4 regions of the Pectobacterium artocarpous genome follow, and region 1 is predicted to be linked to each of the others. Evidence: predicted binding sites of a transcription regulator. Region 1 holds the regulator's gene; each other region holds the start of a gene.
The links. Region 1 encodes PurR, which represses purine synthesis genes. Its sites were predicted from a motif close to CANGCAAACGTTTGCNTG; they were not measured.
Positions count from the first base shown of each region.

Region 2: the regulator PurR is predicted to act here: its motif matches at 2,012-2,029, upstream of pyrD (quinone-dependent dihydroorotate dehydrogenase).
Region 3: the regulator PurR is predicted to act here: its motif matches at 1,286-1,303, upstream of cvpA (colicin V production protein).
Region 4: the regulator PurR is predicted to act here: its motif matches at 1,364-1,381, upstream of ACKQAD_RS01845 (nucleoside-specific channel-forming protein Tsx).

Region 1 covers NZ_JBJXVK010000001.1:57,400-60,586, forward strand. Annotated here, with positions in the region: gene cfa (cyclopropane fatty acyl phospholipid synthase) at 1-697, opposite strand, end outside; gene purR (HTH-type transcriptional repressor PurR) at 903-1,928, opposite strand; gene cydH (cytochrome bd-I oxidase subunit CydH) at 2,306-2,395, shown strand; gene ACKQAD_RS00270 (C40 family peptidase) at 2,483-3,187, opposite strand, start outside.
Region 2 covers NZ_JBJXVK010000008.1:114,512-117,698, reverse strand. Annotated here, with positions in the region: gene ACKQAD_RS07340 (YcbX family protein) at 1-26, shown strand, start outside; gene ACKQAD_RS07335 (cell division protein ZapC) at 104-691, opposite strand; gene pyrD (quinone-dependent dihydroorotate dehydrogenase) at 892-1,902, opposite strand; gene pepN (aminopeptidase N) at 2,109-3,187, opposite strand, start outside.
Region 3 covers NZ_JBJXVK010000004.1:82,443-85,629, forward strand. Annotated here, with positions in the region: gene purF (amidophosphoribosyltransferase) at 1-690, opposite strand, end outside; gene cvpA (colicin V production protein) at 712-1,212, opposite strand; gene dedD (cell division protein DedD) at 1,530-2,258, opposite strand; gene folC (bifunctional tetrahydrofolate synthase/dihydrofolate synthase) at 2,248-3,187, opposite strand, start outside.
Region 4 covers NZ_JBJXVK010000002.1:174,407-177,593, reverse strand. Annotated here, with positions in the region: gene ampE (beta-lactamase regulator AmpE) at 1-506, opposite strand, end outside; gene ampD (1,6-anhydro-N-acetylmuramyl-L-alanine amidase AmpD) at 506-1,078, opposite strand; gene ACKQAD_RS01845 (nucleoside-specific channel-forming protein Tsx) at 1,506-2,366, shown strand; gene nadC (carboxylating nicotinate-nucleotide diphosphorylase) at 2,513-3,187, shown strand, end outside.

The DNA of each region.
Region 1 (3,187 bases):
CCACGCGGTCGAATTGCCGATCGAGATCGCGGTAATCCTGTAGATCAATCGTGACATTCAGATTCTGACAACGCTGTTGTGCCAGCATCTGCTGCTCTCTGGAAATGGTGACACCATAAACCGACACACCGTAGTGGCGAGCTGCGAATTCTGCAAGTCCTCCCCAGCCGCAGCCAATATCCAGCAACGTCATTCCCGATTTTAACTGAAGCTTTTCGCAAATCATGGCGAGTTTATCTTCCTGTGCCTGTTCCAGCGTCTGTGCTTGTTTCCAGTAAGCACAGGAGTATTGCATGTAAGGATCCAGTATCAGGGTAAAGAGGTCATTGCCTAAATCGTAATGCGCTTTGCCAACAATCTGAGCGCGTCTGCGGGATTGCGGATTCATGACACGAGAAAGGGCTACTCGCGTAAGATCGTGCAGACGGCGGGGCAGTTTCGCCTCCAGCCCCGCACGCAGGACGCGATGGGAAAACATATCAAGTCGTTCACATTCCCACCATCCGTCCATGTAACTTTCTCCCAATCCCAGCGCTCCTTCACGCAGAATACGTTTAAAAAAGCCGGGATGGGTTACGTGGATGTCAAAAGGGCGAGGGCCGTTTATGGTGATATCCGCTGCATCCAACATGTCCTGCACGATGTGGAACCAGGGAGCGATATCGTTATCCCATTCTTCTGTATAAGGTAAACCCATCATGTCTCCTTAACTTTTCACGTGTAAAAGTATCGTAAAACATACCTGGACAGCACTTATCGCAGCCGACGTATCGGTTGTCACCAGAGAAAATGAAACGCGGTATTTAATTTAGAACGACTTCAGCCAGCATACAAGAAAATTGGCTGAAGCATAAAGGAGAACTGGCTGGAATAAGAAAGTTGTCTGTATCGTGTCGCCGCGTTTAGCGGCGATAGTCGAGGTAAGGGCCGTCTGCCACAGAGCGTCGCTCAATTAACGTCGGATGGACTTCAATGACGTGCGCATCTTCCCGCTTACTGGTAATACGATCCAGCAACATCGCGAAGGCGGATTGACCTAGTCGCTCTTTGGGCTGATGAATGGTGGTCAGCGCCGGCGTAAAGAAACGCGCGTGGCGCACGTTGTCATAACCGATCACCGAAATATCCTGCGGCACGCGTAGACCCAGTTCGTCTGCCGCACAGATAGCGCCCATCGCCATGATATCGCCGCCGCAGAATACGGCCGTTGGTCGCTGTTTCTGCGCGAGAATCTGATGCATGGCTTTATAACCGGATTCCGGCTCGAAATCGCCCTGAACCACCCACTCTTCGCGTACAGTAATGTCTGCTTCCTTCAAGGCTTTTAAAAAGCCGAGGTAGCGCCCGCTGCCGGTGTTGCGTTCCTGAATGCCGGGGATGGCACCGATATCCCGATGACCGCGTTCGATCAGGTAGCGGCCTGCCATATAACCGCCTTCAAAGGCGTTATCGATAATCGTATCGGTAAAATCGCTGTGTATCTGTCCCCAGTCCATCACGACCATCGGAATGCTGCGGTAATCTTCCAGCATCGCCAACAGCTCTGGTGGATATTCGGCGCACATCACCAGGAGACCGTCCACGCGTTTTTGCGCCAGCATGGAGAGATAAGCGCGCTGCTTACCGATGTCGTTATGCGAATTACACAGCACCAGCGTGTAGCCTTTGGCATAGCAGCTGTTTTCGACGGCTTCGATGATCTCGGCGAAATAGGGGGCTTCGCTGGATGTGGCCAGCAAACCGATTGATTTAGTGTGATTAACTTTGAGGCTGCGGGCGACGGCGCTGGGCGAATAGTGTAATTCTTTGATTGCCGCCCTGACGGCTGCCTTAGTCTCTTCGGCGACGAAACGTGTTTTATTGATCACGTGCGATACGGTTGTGGTGGAAACGCCAGCACGTTTTGCCACATCTTTAATCGTTGCCATCTAAAAATGACTCCTGAACTTACCTGTTACAGACGTAAGTATATTGTTAATCGTTTGCCTGCGTTTAAAGTTCTTCTTCTAAGCTAAAAAACAGGATTTCAGAAGGAGAATGCCGAATGTTATACCGAAGGGATCAGGCTTGACGTTTTTCGACCGATACGCAGCGCTTTCATAAACAGCGGATTGTGTCCGATTTATCATGAAAGTGAAAGGGCTAATTTATACTATTAGTGATGCATTCGTCCGAGATTTTTCACTGAAATTATGAAAGAATCGTAATAACCCTATTGTTTGTGGATTTAAGCGCCTGAATGGGTTCGCTGTAAAGGGCGGTTTCCTCTTTCAGGTAAAATTTGTTCGTTAATAAGGAGTGGTTTATGAATACAGATCTAAAGATGTCTTTGCTGACAACGGTTGGCGCACTGGCGATGATCATTGTGTTCAGTTTTGTTGCGGTGCTGAACTAACCGAACGATGCTTCTGTGTGGTTTTGGTATATCAGACACGTTTATATTGCATAAAATGTGTCTGAATCGATTTATGTAATCTGTTTCTCAACGAATCGTCTGTGGTGTTACCACGCGACGCGCGCCAACGTAGTGCTCCTGCCAATAATCTTCACTCAACTTGCTGATACGAATATCTGAACCTGTACGCGGCGACTGGATAAACTTCCCTTCTCCCAGATAAACCCCGACGTGATCGGCTGCGCCGCGATTATTGATACGGAAGAAGACCAAATCGCCGCTTTCCAGCTCGCTCTTTTTAATCGGAGCGGCATCATGCAGATGATACATTTCGTTAGCGGTACGTGGAATCTGGATCTTAACGACATCTTTGTACGCATAATAGACCAGTCCGCTACAGTCGAATCCGGTAAAGGGAGATGAGCCACCCCAGTGGTAAGGCTTGCCTATCTGGCTCATCAACTTATTCATTGCTGTCGTTTTGGCATGCTGATAACGCTTTTTATGCGCCGCACTCAGCGCCATGCCTTTTTCTCTAGGGGCCGGATCTTTCTCCGCTTTTGTCTTAAGCGCCGTCTTCTTCAGCCCGGTTTTGACTCTGACCTGTGCGGTTGTCTGCTTCTGTTTTTCAGGCTTCAGCTTTTTGAGGTTTTTTTTCACTAGTGCGGGTGTGCTGCTTTGCGTCCGTGACAGCTTTTTTTCTGTTGATTTGTTCGCGCTGCGGGGGGTGGTTTTCGTAATGGCAGCGGTAGGTTCTGGTTTTTTGCTTTTGATTGGTGTCGGTGATTTCGC
Region 2 (3,187 bases), on a different contig from region 1:
CGCAGAGTGACCTTCATTTGCAATAGAAAAGCATCTGTACTGCAATAACCAAAGAAAAGCCAACGCACGTGCAGCTTGAAGTATGACGGGGATATGACGGGGTTTAGACGACCTTGGCATACTCAAATGCCGACGTCCCTTCACCCAATGTGGTTTCCCACTCAGCGCTATTCTGCACAGCGGCAGGCATTAACCTGTCGTGCATGATTTTTATGGCATCACCCAGCCCCATGGTCTTTCCATTTAATGACAACTGCTCTTGCGCCAGTAGGCAGAGACAGGCTTTATCTCCTGCTTCCGCCACCAGAAAACAGGCCGTTTCATGGGTTTCAGTGAGCTGCACCTGCACAATATCCCCCGCCTGCGGCGAATGGGTTACGGCATCCGGCTGTTGGATGAAGTGCCAGCTTTTCGGCATTAACGGCTTGAGGAATCGGGTCGCCACCAACGCGTTCAACACTAATTCGCCTTGGAGGTCACGGTGCAGCGCCGCTTTCTGGCATTTGTCGTTATAAGTAAAAAATAACGCGGCGTCGTCAACGCAGAAGGCACATTCATTGAAAGCATCCGGCGTTAACATTTTAGATGGAAAACGAGAACGGAATAACATGCCGTTAGCCAGATCCAACATCAGGCGATCGTGTTCGGTATCAAAATACCAGCGCCAGTTATCGTCAGGTTTTAACTTCATATTATTTACCCTTCGTCTTCACAGTAGAAATATCAGAAATGGCTGATTGTGTTTTCTTACACTTCATTAATCATTCATCATCATAAACGTTGCGGTAGAAAATCAAACATCGGTTGATAGATTATTTACGCAAACGAATAAAATATAGACTAGCTGGGGGGATAAATAAACCCCCAGTTTAAAATGAAAGGAATTTCGGATTAAATATGTGTAACGATATCTTTAATCAGACGAGGACCATGAAAAATAAAGCCCGAATATATCTGCACCAGCGACGCACCAGCCGTCATTTTTTCGCGGGCGGCGACCAAAGAATCAATTCCGCCAACGCCAATAATCGGTAAACGTCCCGCTAATTCCTGTGACAAACGGCGGATAATTTCCGTGCTGCTTGTCTGCAATGGACGCCCACTTAATCCCCCTGCCTGTCCGCAGTGATTTAATCCCTGAATCAGTTTTCTATCAAGCGTTGTATTCGTCGCAATCACACCGTCGATGTTATGACGAACCAGACTATCGGCAATTTGGATCAATTCTTCTTCGGAAAGATCCGGTGCGATCTTTACCGCCACAGGAACATACTTCTGATGTTTCTCTTTTAATTCCGACTGCTTGTTCTTTATCGCCAGCAAAAGATCGTCCAGAGCTTCACCATATTGCAGGCTTCGTAATCCCGGCGTATTGGGTGACGAAATATTGATCGCGATATAGCCAGCGTGGGCATAAACCTTATCCATGCAGATCAAATAATCGTCTTTACCTTGCTCAACTGGCGTATCTTTATTCTTGCCGATGTTGATCCCTAATACACCGCCAAAGCGCGTTTGCTTTACATTCTCAACCAGATAATCCACGCCTTTATTATTGAAACCCATCCGGTTGATCAACCCTTCCGCTTCCACTACGCGGAATAATCTTGGCTTATCATTACCGGATTGTGGGCGCGGCGTTACCGTCCCTACTTCAATAAAACCAAACCCCATTGCGCCTAATGCATCAATACATTCGCCGTCTTTATCTAATCCCGCCGCCAGACCGAGTGGGTTTTTAAAAGATAACCCCATACAGGTAACTGGTTTAGTCGGAACGGATTGACGGACGAGAAATTCAAAAGGCGTGTTGGTAATACGGCGTAATTGTTGGAAGGTCAGCTCATGCGCACGCTCTGGATCGAGCTGAAACAGGGCTTTTTTGATAACGGGATAGAACATATTGTCTCCTGAGATCCCTATCGCAAAGGTATCTTGCTTACGCTGAAAGTAAGCAATCGTGGATTACGGTTTAACTCACGGTCGGAGATGGTAGTGCCATCTTTGCGGAAAGTAAAACGTTTGCGGGACGTGGAAATCGTGATGCAGGAATAATCGCCACACGCGGCAGGATACCGCGTGTGGCTGTGCTCATCGTGTGACAGAACTTAGTCTTGCAATGCCTTACTGATCTTCTCGAACAGATCGCCAGACAGATTTTCCAGCGTCTTCAGTTGCTCCAGCGCCTGACGCATTTGCGCCTGACGTTTAGCATCATAGCGCTTCAGGCGGATCAACGGCTCGATCATGCGGGCCGCGACTTGCGAGTTGCGGGTGTTCAGATCGCTCAGAATCTCCGTCAGGAAGCGATAGCCGCTACCGTCTTCGGCATGGAAAGCCGACGGATTAGCGGCCGCAAATGCCCCCACCAGCGAGCGCAACCGGTTAGGGTTGTTCAGGCTGAATGAACGGTGTTGCAGCAACTCACGCACACGGGTCAGCACATCGGCTGCCGGGCTAGTAGCTTGTAACACAAACCATTTATCCATGACCAAACCATCCTGATGCCAGCGGTTATCAAACTGCGTCAGCAACTCATCACGCACCGGCAACTGCGCCTCAACCGCCGCCGACAGTGCCGCCAGAGAATCCGTCATGTTATCTGCCTGACGGAACTGCGCCTGCACCAGTTTATCCGCCTGCGCTGCATCGCTAAATGCCAGATAATGCAGGCAGACGTTGCGCAGCGCGCGTTTGCCCATATCCGCGTGCTCAATGCGATACTGGGGTGCCTGATTCGCGTGGTATACCGCCAGCCACTCATCCGCCATTTCTGTCGCCATCGTGCGCGTCATACTCTCGCGTACGGCAGCGATCGCCGTAGGATCGATGACGTCAAACAGCTCGGCAATCTCATTTTCACTTGGTAATGTCAGAATCTGAGAAGCCAGCATAGGATCCAGTATTTCATCCAACAGCACTCCACGGAAAGCATCGACCACATGCATCGGTACGGAAAGCGGTTGCTTCTGCTGATAGCGAGAAACGTTTAGACGGATGTAGTTAGCCAACAGGCTCTGTGCCGCATCCCAACGCGAGAACGCATTGCTCGCATGACGCATCAGGAACGTCAGCTGTTCATCGCTCCAGGCATAGTTCAGTTTTACCGGCGCGGAAAATTCACGTAATAAAGAAGGAATCGGGCGGCAAGGCACCTGATCGAAAATGAACGTCTGCTCGGATTCAC
Region 3 (3,187 bases), on a different contig from region 1:
CGCTTCTCCCGGCGCCACATCGCGTAAAAATTCAAAGCCCAGTGTATCCAGCGCGACGCTTTCTGACGCCACCATGTATTCGCTACGCCCATCTTCCAGATCGCGCTTACCAATCACCAGCGGACGAATCCCGTTAGGATCGCGAAAGGCCACCATACCGTGACCGATAATCATGCCAACACAGGCATAGGCACCGCGAATTTGCTGATGTGTCGCGGCAACGGCAGCAAAAATATTATCGGCTTCCAGCGGGTAATGTTGGAAACGGTCCAGTTCTCTGGCAAAGATATTCAGCAGAATTTCAGAATCAGACGTGGTGTTAACATGGCGGCGCTCCTGCTCGAACAGCTTCTTACGCAGTTCGTGGGCGTTAGTCAGGTTACCGTTGTGAGCCAACGTGATACCGAACGGAGAGTTGACATAGAAAGGCTGAGCTTCCGAGGCGCTGGAACTGCCCGCAGTTGGATAGCGCACGTGGCCAAGCCCCATGTTGCCCTGTAAGCGTTGCATGTGCCGCGCTTCAAACACATCTTTCACCAGGCCATTGGCCTTACGCAGGCGAAAACAATTAAAGGCATCGATGGTTACAATACCCGCTGCATCCTGCCCACGGTGTTGCAACACCGTTAACGCGTCATAAATCGACTGGTTGACCGGTGTAAAACCGGCGATACCGACAATACCGCACATGGTGTCTTTTCCTCATCAGCGCTACCGCAGCGGTAAATGCTGCGGCAAGAAACTTGACGTGCTTTGCAGGTAGTCAAAAAACCACCTGATAATATAACTGAACTGCGGGATTAACTGGGACTGCTTCCAGTCATCACTTTGTGAAAAACCGGTGAAAGTATCCAGAAAGAATAGCAGTGCGGAAACGATCAGCACCCCGCGCAGCGCACCAAAACAGATGCCCAGAACGCGATCGGTGCCGGATAATCCGGTACGTTCAACCAGCGAACTAATCGCATAGTTGACGATAGCCCCCACAATCAACGTTGCAACAAACAGAATGGCAATCGCAATACCGTTACGCACCAACTCATCATCAAAACGGGTGAAGTAGACCGCGAGGTAAGCGTAGTAGTGGCTGGCGACAAAAAAAGCACATCCCCAGGTTACTAACGACAGCGCTTCACGTACAAACCCCCGGATCAGGCTAACCAGAGCCGAAAATCCGATGATGCCGATAATGACGTAATCAACCCAAACCATGAACTATCCTAATAATGAACGATGCTACCGATAAGCCGCTACGTCATCCTGTTCGCGGCGCATTCTAACAGAAAAAGAAAACGTTTGCGTAGCGTATTTCCGCCGATTTCATCAATAGATAATCAGGCGAAAAAATCGACAACCCATCATGCCTGATTCTATTAATTGTCGGCATAACAAAATCAACAACAACCGTCTTAAAACAGGTTCGGGGCGAAGCATCACGCATGTGAACCCCATCCCCGCGGCCTGTTTCTGTCTATTTACGTGGCAGACGACAGACTAATCCACCTCGTTATTCTCACGTTCAACGACCGTTAACGAACGGAATGCGCACGCACCTGCCCACTTAACCCACTGAGCTGTTTCAACTCACCCAGCGAGGACTCCAGCTTCTGCCTCGAGGCATCTGGCCCCACGTAAATACGGGTGATTTGTCCTGAAACCGGCGTTGACGGAACGGTATACGCGCGATAACCAGAAAGACGCAATTTGGCGACAATTTCATTCACCTTATCCGCGTTTTTCAATGCACCAAGCTGCACAATATAGGCCTGTCCGACTGGCGCTTGCTGGGCCGGTTGGGTTTCAGGCTTCACTTCCGGTTTAGGCTCAGGCTTCGGTTTCACTTCTGGCTTCACCTCAGGTTTTGGTTGATGCTTCGGCACCACCGGCGCAGGGGGCTGAACCGGCGGACGCTCAACCACCACTGGCGGTGCTGTCATGGCCGGCACATTCGTCCCCGAATGAGAAGGTGAAGGCGTCTTCGTCGTCGTGGCAGGCGCGTTGTTTTCAGGTGCTTCTGCTTCCGCACTATTCTGCATCAACGCCTCCGCACCTTCAGGCGGCTGATTGGGCAACGACGGGTTCAGCGCAGGCAGTGGCTCCATCTCATTGCTATCACCCGGTTTAGGAATCAGCGGAATCGACGCAAACTCGTCCTCGTAATGCTTCTTCTTGCCGTCCAGCAGGCCGGGTAAGACGATCACGCCCAGCGCGACCAGAATAACCGTACCCACCAGGCGATTCTGAAATTTACTCGCCATTCGCCTTCTCCTCATCCAGCGCTTCCATCACATACGCTACCGTATGAAAAGATCCACACACAATGACGGTATCCTGCTCCGAGGCCTCGGACATCGCCTGCTGCCAGGCAGTCACGACATCAGGGAAAGATTGGCTGCGCGTCAAGTGCTCAGCAATCTGCTGCGCGGTGGCGCCGCGCGGCCCTTCCAGCGGCGCGCAATACCACTCATCCACCAACGGCGTTAAGTGAGCTAGCGTACCGGCAATATCTTTATCCGACAGCATGCCGATGACAGCACGCACTTTCCCTTTTGTTGGCAACGCGGATAAATGGTTTGCCAGATACGCTGCCGCATGGGGATTGTGTGCAACATCAAGAATCAATCGCGGTGATGCCTGCACCGTCTGAAAACGTCCCGGTAACGCCGCGTGCTGTAACCCCTGTCGAATCGCGTCTTCGCCCACATTGAGCGAAGAATAGTGCAGTGCAGCCAGCGCTGTGGCGGCATTGGCTAATGGAACATTGGGTAATGGCAGACGAGATAATTCACGCTGCTTATCCTGCCAGCTCCACGTCTCACGCTGAACGGAATATTCCCAGTCGCGACCCCGACGGCGCAACAGTGCTCCTTTCTCCGCGGCAACATCAGCAATCGTTCCCGGCATATCCGACTCACCGACAACGGCAGGTCTGCCTTGTCGAAATATCCCGGCTTTCTCACGGCCGATACTTTCGCGATCGCGGCCTAACCAGTCGGTATGGTCGATCGCAATGCTGGTGACGACGGAGACATTCGCATCCACAATATTGGTGGCATCCAGACGCCCGCCCAACCCTACTTCCAGAATGACGACATCCAGATTCGCCTGCTTAAAGAGTTGCAGTGCCGACAGCGTGCCGAATTCAAAATAGGTGAGCGATATCGCCCCTCTTCCTGCTTCGATATCC
Region 4 (3,187 bases), on a different contig from region 1:
CGTAAATACGCATACCCCATCAGCGCAATAGGCCCGAATGATCCAGCCGCGATGAACCAGAACAGCGGGGCCAAATAAAAGCGGAAATTTATCCACAGCAGCGCATTTTGCAGTTCTTTCAACTGCTCGCTTTCCCCCGTACCAACGGGCAGACCGTGAATCAACGCCAGTTCCGCCGCCATTTCCCGGCTGGCATCCGCCTCGCCGCGCTGCGCCGCCTGCAAATAGCGCCGATAGTGCTGACGAATTTCACCCGCGCCAACACACATCAGGCTGATAACAATCCACATCAGAAAAGAAATCAAGCCGAACAGAATACCGCTGGTGAGCCACAGCAGGCCAGCCACGATGCCCATGCTGCACAACATCAGAAACAGCGTTTGAAATAAAGACGGGGATGGAACGTGCCGGAATACGACCTCAAGCCGATGATCGATCTGCCAGTGCTCCCCCTGTTTGAACAAGCGCTCCCAGGCCAGCGTAAGCAACAGTGTAAACAGCGTCATTAATCTAGGCTCCCTTTGTTCTCTGTCCAGTTTTCTTGTAGCTGACGATGATAGCCGTCCCAGTCAAATGCCGGGCCGGGATCGGTTTTACGGCCCGGAGCAATGTCGCTGTGTCCGGTAATTCGCGATAACGTGATGGGATAAGTCCGCATTAATAGACGTGTAATCGCCACCAGAGAGTGATATTGCTCCATGGTAAAAGGCAGCGTATCCGTCCCTTCCAACTCAATGCCAATAGAGAAATCGTTACAGCGTTCGCGACCTTCAAACGCCGAAACACCAGCATGCCAGGCGCGCTGATCGAACGACACATACTGTGTGATCTGTCCGTCACGGCGAATCAGGCAGTGTGCCGCGACGCGTAAATGAGAAATATCGGCGAAATAGGGATGCACCGAGGGATCCAAAGTAGCCGTAAACAGTTGGTCAATATAGGGACCGCCAAACTCACCGGGCGGCAGACTAATATTGTGGATCACCAGTAGGGAAGGCACCTCATTATTCGGGCGGCCATCATAATGCGGTGAAGGCGTGTGTGTAATGTCGGATAACCAGCCATTTTCCAAAAGCATCAGCGATAACCTCGCATCGTATCGTTTGCCGGCTGAATCAGGCGAAAAATCAATTTCAGGAGTAAAAGGCGTAAAAACCATGTAGCCAAAAATCCTTGTATCCAAGATACCATGTTTCACGTCATGCTATCTATTCAACTGGGTATCAATAGGTTTTACCGTTTGTTTTGTGATGTTCTCGCCGCTTTCCTGTTCACTCTTGCTCTTAATCCCCTTTTCAGCCAGATGAAATCCCCAATACTAAAATGTGATTAAAATCACATTAAAAATGTAATAACACAATAAAAGGCAATCGTTTTCGTGCATTGCATCTATTTTTACTTAAAATGCATGACAAAATTATCTTCTGATTTTTTTAGATATTGCCAAAACTTATTCCACGATTTTACGCATGGCGTAAATGACGTCTAACACTATGGTACTTAAGATGAAAAAAACTTTCGCCGCAGGCGCCTTGTTCGCACTGTCATGCTCAATGCCTGCCCTTGCCGACAGCAATAAAGCCGAATACCTCTCCGACTGGTGGCACCAAAGCATTAACGTCGTCGGCAGCGCCCACACACGTTTTGGACCGCAACTGAACAGCACGACCTATCTGGAATACGAAGCGTTTGCGCGTAAAGACTGGTTCGATTTCTACGGCTACGCCGATGCGCCTAAGTTTTTTGGTGGCGATCCCGACAGCCGTGGCATTTGGGACAAAGGCTCACCTCTGTTTGTCGAGATCGAACCACGTTTCTCCATTGATAAACTGACGGGAGCTGACCTGAGCTTTGGTCCGTTTAAAGAGTGGTATCTCGCCAATAACGTGATTTACGATATGGGTCGCAACAGCGGTTCGCGCCAGAGCACCTGGTACATGGGCTTAGGTACCGATATTGATACCGGTACCGACCTGTCTCTGTCATTAAACGGCTATGCCAAATACCAATGGCAAAACTATGGTGCAGCTAACGAAAACGAGTGGGACGGCTACCGTGTAAAAGTGAAATACTCTTACCCACTAGGTTCTCTGCTGGGCGGCAACGTCTCATATATCAGCTTCACCAATTTCGATTTTGGTTCAGAGCTGCGTGATAAATCGAATGCCAGCCGTACCAACAACTCCATCGCCTCCAGCCATATTCTGGCGTTAGGCTACGACCACTGGCACTACTCTTTCGTCGCACGTTATTTCCACAACGGCGGTCAATGGGCTGATGGCGCAGAACTCAATTTCGGCAAAGGTCCGTTTGAAGTGAAATCTACCGGCTGGGGTTACTATCTGGTCGTCGGTTACAACTTCTAAAACCGCATGCCCCTTTCCGGCGACCAGCGATGTTCGCCGGAAGATAAATAACATTAATACATTGAATATTAAAAATTATTCATTCTGGATGTCCTGATATAAACAAGGTAGCATAGACCTCCGAATCCCCCCTTCGGAGTTTTGTCATGTCAACGCGTCGCTACAGTCAGGAACAACGCCAAAAAGCCTTGCTCGCTCGTATTGCACAAGATATCCCCGCCAGCGTGCAGCTGGCATTGCGTGAAGATTTAGGTGGCATCGTCGATGCTAATCAAGACATTACCGCCCTTCTGTTACCCGACAACGAGACCGTCAGCGCACGCATTATCACGCGTGAAGCGGGTATCTTCTGCGGTGCACGCTGGCTTGAGGAAGTCTTTTCTCAATTGGGCGATACGACAACCATTGTCTGGCACGTCGCCGATGGCGACACCATCGTCCCCAACCAAACGCTATGTGACATCACGGGGCCAGCCAAGCAGCTTCTGACGGGAGAACGCACGGCGCTGAATTTCCTGCAAACGCTGTCTGGCGTCGCAACGGAAGTCAACCGCTATACTGCCGTATTGCAGGGAACACGCACCCGGCTGCTGGATACACGTAAGACGCTGCCGGGGCTGCGCACCGCGCTGAAATACGCCGTATCATGCGGCGGCGGCGACAACCATCGGCTCGGCCTATCCGATGCGTTCCTGATCAAGGAAAACCACATCATCGCCGCTGGCTCCATCAAAAATGCAGTAGAAAAAGCACAATCTCTGCGCAGCGATGTTCCGGTAGAGGTTGAGGTCGAATCGCTGAATGAGTTACAGCAGGCGCTG